3 regions of the Shewanella polaris genome follow, and region 1 is predicted to be linked to each of the others. Evidence: predicted binding sites of a transcription regulator. Region 1 holds the regulator's gene; each other region holds the start of a gene.
The links. Region 1 encodes sigma-54, which starts transcription at its own class of promoters, with help from an activator protein. Its sites were predicted from a motif close to GTTGGCACGNNNNTNGNNT; they were not measured.

Region 1 (2,280 bases):
GCACGCGCATTAGCTGCTAATCCAAAATTTATTTTACTCGATGAACCCTTTGCTGGTGTTGATCCTATTTCAGTTATTGATATTAAAAAAATTATCCAACAACTGAAAAGTCGCGGTTTAGGGGTATTAATTACCGACCATAATGTTCGTGAAACGTTAGATGTTTGCGAGCGGGCCTATATTGTTAGCCAAGGTAATTTAATTGCTGAAGGTACACCTGATGAAGTATTGAGCAATCAACAAGTTCGAGCTGTGTACTTAGGTGAACAATTCAAGCTATAGTTAAGTTACGGGTCTTTTAAACTATCTAACTCGTTTTGTTGAACGTTAACTAAATAACGTTAAATGTCATTGATGTATGTAACAATCAATACAGTATTTTAGATTGTCATTTTTATGGAAATCATCTAGGGATAAGCGGTAAATGAAAGCGTCACTCCAACTCAAAATGGGTCAACACTTAACCATGACCCCACAATTGCAGCAGGCTATTCGCTTACTGCAATTATCGTCATTGGAGCTACAGCAAGAAATCCAACAAGCATTGGATTCAAACCCATTGCTTGAAATAGAAGATGAGTTTTCAGAAGCAAAAAACTCCGCAAAAGAAAATCGAGACCAAGCTGATACCGACTTTAGTGACAACAGCAGCGTTAATAAAGAAAAAGACACCTCTACAGTTGACACTGCAGAGTCTATAACCAAAGAAACCATGGATGATCTAGCCATGGATACGACATGGGACGAAGTGTATACCGCCTCCCCAATGTCAGGTTCAGGCAGTGCGAGCATGCGCGACGATGACATGCCATTCCAAGGTGAAACCACTGAAGGTCTGTATGAGCATTTAGAATGGCAAAAAAATCTTACTCCCTTTTCTGAGACCGATTTAGCAATTGCCACCGCTATCATTGATGCTATTGATGAACAAGGTTATTTAACCCAAAGTACCGAAGATATTCTCGAAGCAATGGGCGATGAAACCGTTGAACTAGATGAAGTTGAAGCCGTATTAAAGCGCATTCAACACTTTGATCCTGTTGGTGTAGCGGCTAGAGATTTAAGCGAGTGCTTATTCATCCAATTAGCGCAATATGCCAACACAACCCCCCATATTGATAATGCTCGTCTGCTGATTAAAGACTATTTAGATTTAATTGCCGGGCGTGATTTTAGATTGTTAATGCGTAAAACAAAGCTAAAAGAAAACGAGTTGCGTGACGCTATCACCCTAATCCAGTCACTTAATCCTCGTCCAGGTTTATTAATTACTGCCGTAGATGACGAATACGTCATACCCGATGTTACGGTACTAAAGAAAAATGGCCGATGGGTTGTAGAGTTAAATCCTGACAACATGCCAAAAATTGGCGTTAATCAACAATACGCCGCCATGGCGCGAAGCAGTAAAAATCCGTCGGATAGTCAATTTATTCGAGGCCACTTGCAAGAAGCTAAATGGTTTATTAAAAGTATTGAAAGCCGTAACGACACATTACTCAAAGTGGCCAATTGCATTGTACAATTTCAACAAGGTTTCTTTGAATATGGCGAAGAAGCCATGAAACCAATGGTATTAAATGATATCGCTGAAGCTGTAGAAATGCATGAATCAACCATTTCACGGGTGACTACCCAAAAATACATGCACACCCCACGAGGACTGTTTGAACTAAAATACTTCTTCTCTAGCCATGTCAGCACTGACGATGGCGGTGAATGTTCATCTACTGCAATTCGTGCTTTTATCAAAAAATTAGTTGCTGCAGAAAACCAGCAAAAACCGCTGAGTGACAGTAAAATGGCCCAACTTCTGGCTGAACAGGGCATAAACGTTGCTCGTCGTACCATTGCAAAATATCGTGAAGCAATGATGATTCCACCGTCTAACCAACGTAAGAGTTTATAACCTACAAGGCAACGGAATATATTCATGATAAATTTTCAAAGCTTGAACGACACTCCGATCAGAGCCATAATGCAAACGTTGCGCTCAATGTATAAAAGTTACAACAAAGATCAAAAGCCAGTAAAATCACAGATGGCATAGTGATGTTTGCCATGTCAGAATGTACTGATATGTATACTGCAATAGACGCCCTGATCGATAAGCTCAACCGTCAGGTAATTAAACACCAACAGAAGTATACACAACACTAACGATGGAACTTTGTACCATTCTGCGACCGGAGTGCACTACCTGTGCCACCCCGGGCAGTAAGAAAAAAGTACTGGAACTCATCAGCAACTTAGTCGCTGCCCAGTACCCACCCCTATCTT
Region 2 (2,280 bases), 1.9 Mb from region 1:
ACAACCGCATTGGCTCAATAGCACCGAAATTAGTGAACACACTATGCTAACGTCTTCACGAGATATATTGGCGGCTATCGGTTCGAAAAAATCCCCTGAACATTTTATTGTAGCGCTTGGTTACGCAGGATGGGGTAAAGATCAACTTGAACAAGAAATTGCAGACAATACTTGGTTAACTATTAAAGCCACACCAGAGTTACTTTTCAGCGCTGATCACGAACAAATGTGGCAAGTGGCAACCCAACAACTCGGTTTTGATATATGGCAAATGTCCAGCCAAGTCGGTCATGCTTAAAAATAGGTTGTTTCGCTTCTAGGGCGGACTGCGTCCTGCTAAGATTTTATAGTATCTAGCCGCGAAGCGTCCTAGCAGCGCAGCGCTCTAGGCCGTTGCTTTTAAAGCGTCCTCTAAAGATTAAACAAAGAGATAAACATGCAACACCAAACCGTTTTAGGATTCGACTACGGCACCAAAAGTATTGGCGTCGCGATAGGTCAAGCCATTACTGCTAGTGCGACACCATTATTATCAATTAAAGCGGTTGATGGGATCCCTAATTGGGATGATATCGATAAATTATTAAAAGAATGGCAGCCAGATCTTGTGGTGGTGGGCTTACCGTTAAATATGGACGGAACCGAACAAGAAATGACTCAACGAGCTCGTAAATTTGCTAATCGAATTAATGGTCGTTTTGGTATCAAAATTGCCACTCAAGACGAACGATTAACAACAGCCGATGCCAAAGCTCGCTTATTTGAATTGGGAGGTTTTAAAGCCTTAACTAAAGGTCAAATTGATGCAGTGTCTGCGGTATTAATTATCGAAAGTTATTTTGAAAATCAATTTTAAGACTCTTCTCTGTCGTTACTAGGTTCCGTTTCGCTGCTCACTTGTTTAACAGGTAGAAGGCTGCGTTTCTAGGAACTGCATTGTCATAAGCTTTTATAGAATCTCGTCAAGTCGCTTTCTAGTATCAAGTTTTTGCTACTTCACCACTCTTTACTGTTTTTGTTTATTTATCGCACCAATATGGTGCGATCATTTGTTATCGTTGCACAATCCTCCACCTTTCGCACTAAAGTACTTTTTACTTGACGACTCAACGCCATTAAAATACTTTATACATATCAGTGTCTAAAGACTATTTGTACCATTAAGGTGCAAAGATTTTATGCTTGGCACATATCCTGAATCTATAATTACAAATTTAAAGCGCATAATAAGTGAGAAGTGTTGATTTGACGCACTAACTGTAAGCGAAGCGTTTGTTCTTTCGCATTGTACGCTTTTACTCCGGGTTGATTAAAAGGGCCATGATATGACAACACGACCACTTATCTTCACTGACATAGATGGAACCTTACTTGATCATTTTGACTATAGCTTTAGTCATGCAATTGAAGTGATTGAAGCTCTTAATGAGCGCCAGATACCGATTATTGCCAATACCAGTAAAACCTTTGCAGAAATGACAAAGTTACAACAGACCGTTGGCTTTAACTCACCGTTTATTTCAGAAAATGGTGCCGTGATTTATATTCCGATTGGCTACTTTGCGCAACAGCCAGAAGATACATTTACCCAGGGATATTATTGGGTCAAAGAATTTAGCCAACCACGAGAATATTGGCTTAAACTGTTAAATGAACAAGCCCAAGCATTCAAGAATGATTTTGTTGGTTTCTCATCTTTGTCGGTTGAAGAGCTATGTGAACTCACCGATTTATCCCCCGACAATGCCAAGCTTGCACTTGTTAGACATTATGCAGAACCATTGCTCTGGAAAGGAGATGAAACCAGTAAACAAGCGTTTATAAAGTTGATGACCAGTGTTGGTGCACATACTTTGCAGGGCGGACGTTTTTTACATGTCGGCGGTGATACAGATAAAGGCAAAGCGATGAAATGGCTAGCCGATGTGTATACCAAACAATATGGCACTCCCGTAACCACTGTTGCTCTTGGAGACAGTGGTAATGATAATGCCATGCTCGAAGCCGCTGACATTGCCATACAAATTAAATCACCGACTCATGAATTTCCTACATTAACGACCAACAAAAAAACCATCAAAAGTACTGAATATGGCCCTAAAGGCTGGGCAGAATGTATTAATAAAACGTTACTGTCGTCATCCGTAGAATCACAGAACAACCCACTATCATCAGAAGGGGCGTAACATGGCCGATTTTTATCAAAATGGCATTGTCACTACAATGCATAATTTAACCAGACGTACCCACGAAGAGCTTGAGCAAGATTTAGTTAAGTTT
Region 3 (2,280 bases), 850 kb from region 1:
ACACATCAGCTGAAGTGCGTTTTACCGCTAAGGAATCCAGTACCACGGCAAAATCAGCTTTTGCCAATACTTTGGCACTATCTGCATCCAATTGAATATTGCCATCAATGCGGGTTTTATCTCCTAAAATAGTTTTAGGATCAATTGCCGTCGTTGTTGATGCAGATTCAAGTGATGTTGCCGAACCATTAACTCTAGAGTTTAATGAATTATTTGCTGTACTTACACCGCTAGCACTGGCCTGTCCAGGTATCGCTACGCTTGCGGCCACCGACTTATCAATATCACTTTGTTTATCGTCATTAACCAAATCGCCAGATTCACCATCTTTGCTATCAACAGAGGTATCCATCATGGCTAAATTAGAAGCATCAGCACCCAGTGATTGTAAATTAAATTCACTAATTAATTTATTTAACGCCTGGTTGTCTAGCGCTTGTAAATCTTCTAAAGACAAATTGGCAAATGCCATAATCTTATCTAGGTCTTCAGTACTGAGCTGAGAAAGAGCTTCTGTGGCAGTTGCAAAATCAACTGGTAAATCAATCGTATCAATAGAATTATTAACAACAACGTCGTTTCCAGACGCGGATGAAAGAGTCGCGTCAAAATCACCTTCGGTCATCTCGCCGAGCGGCAAGTCTTTTCCGTCGGCGGCATTACGGTTATTCAATGAGTCAGCCATATTAAGCTGCGCAAAAATCATTTCCGCATCGGCATTTTCTTCTGAAGAATACTCAGTGCCAATATCGACATTCGCTTTTTCAACTTCGGTATTAAACGAGTTCTTCGTTGTATTAGCGTTACGTTGTGTAGCAAGATTGGATTCGTTTGCTTGATCTAAAGCAGATAAGAATGATTTATTATCAACATCTTGCATGTTTCCTTTCATACTCACATCAGCAGATTTACTGCTACCGCCGAGTAAAATATTGTTGACCTGCTGCATAATCTGCTCCACTCAATTAAACAAAGTTAGGTAATTTATCGTCTAATAACCACGTGTCAATGAAACTCTATACGCGCAATATTAGTCTTCTGGCGATGCAAAAGACGATGAAAAAGTTCATTGTAAAACTTACTAGTGAGCTATGTACTGTCGCTTCACTGACGATTTCTACTTATATTTATAATGTTAAGCAATTTAGGTGCCAATATTTATTGACTAACAATCTTTAAATTAAAGACGATAAACAATAAAAATGCGGAGAACGGAGTATAAGTGATATTTAGATTAGGTTAAGAAAGACTATTTCTTTTTTTGACGGAAATATTGCTGCATAGCAAATTCATCTGACATTTTTTGCTCGCGTTTGGCTTCTAGTACCATCGCTTTATTGGCTTTTTGGGCCAATAACATGTCAACCGCTTTACGCTTTTGTTGTTTTTCTTGCCAATGAACTTGACGATAACCGACTTGCTTTTCGGCATCTTGAACCGCTGAAACTTGCTGTGTTATCGCACTATCTACTTGACGAATAAACTGATGAAATTGATGATATTGATTTGCCCGTAACGTCGTTCCTGCATGCCCTTCCATCTGTTTCATATAATCTAAACGATAATTGTTCAATGCATCTAGCTGACCTTGGCGTTTTTGTTTTTCAAATTGTGCAGATTTAAGCTGTAATGCCGCCTGTTCTTCTGCAGAAGTGGCTAACTTCAGTACTGTTAATAGGGGATCAGTTCGAGTCATTTATGTTATCCCTGACACTGTGCAGCTATTTGAGTCAACATTACTCGACTGTCTTCAAATGTCACAGGCTCTTTAAATCCCTGACGTAAAAAAGCATTCATTGCGGGTTGTAAGCGGATTGCATTATCAATCCGAGGATCACTGCCCTGAGAATAGGCCCCAATTGAAATAAGGTCACGATTCTGCTGATATAAAGAATACATCTGTTTAACTTTACGCATCGCTTCTAGATGTTCCACACTAATAACCATAGGTGCGACACGGCTAATCGATGCTTCCACATCAATAGCAGGATAATGACCCGAATCGGCAAGTTGGCGAGACAACACAATGTGACCATCTAAAATAGCCCTTGAAGCATCAGCAATAGGATCTTGTTGATCATCACCCTCGGTCAATACAGTATAAAATGCCGTAATAGAACCTTGTCCTGCGCCGCCATTACCTGCTCGCTCAACCAAACGTGGAAGTTTAGCAAATACTGAAGGTGGATATCCTTTAGTGGCAGGCGGCTCGCCTACCGCTAACGCCACTTCTCGCTGCGCTTGCGCATAACGGGTCAGGCTATCCATGAGTAATAAAAC

Region 2: FH971_RS05550 (HAD-IIB family hydrolase) is a predicted target of sigma-54. The motif match lies at 1,182-1,200, and genes of this name have one in related genera.
Region 3: FH971_RS13745 (flagellar hook-length control protein FliK) is a predicted target of sigma-54. The motif match lies at 1,138-1,156, and genes of this name have one in related genera.

Annotation. Positions count from the first base shown of each region.
Region 1 is NZ_CP041036.1:4,014,229-4,016,508, forward strand. Features, by position in the region: gene lptB (LPS export ABC transporter ATP-binding protein) at 1-282, shown strand, start outside; gene FH971_RS17520 (RNA polymerase factor sigma-54) at 425-1,909, shown strand; partial or broken gene hpf (ribosome hibernation-promoting factor, HPF/YfiA family) at 1,906-2,160, shown strand; gene ptsN (PTS IIA-like nitrogen regulatory protein PtsN) at 2,163-2,280, shown strand, end outside.
Region 2 is NZ_CP041036.1:1,246,700-1,248,979, forward strand. Features, by position in the region: gene FH971_RS05540 (YqgE/AlgH family protein) at 1-298, shown strand, start outside; gene ruvX (Holliday junction resolvase RuvX) at 437-856, shown strand; gene FH971_RS05550 (HAD-IIB family hydrolase) at 1,326-2,186, shown strand; gene FH971_RS05555 (glycosyltransferase family protein) at 2,188-2,280, shown strand, end outside.
Region 3 is NZ_CP041036.1:3,167,583-3,169,862, forward strand. Features, by position in the region: gene FH971_RS13745 (flagellar hook-length control protein FliK) at 1-949, opposite strand, end outside; gene fliJ (flagellar export protein FliJ) at 1,250-1,696, opposite strand; gene fliI (flagellar protein export ATPase FliI) at 1,702-2,280, opposite strand, start outside.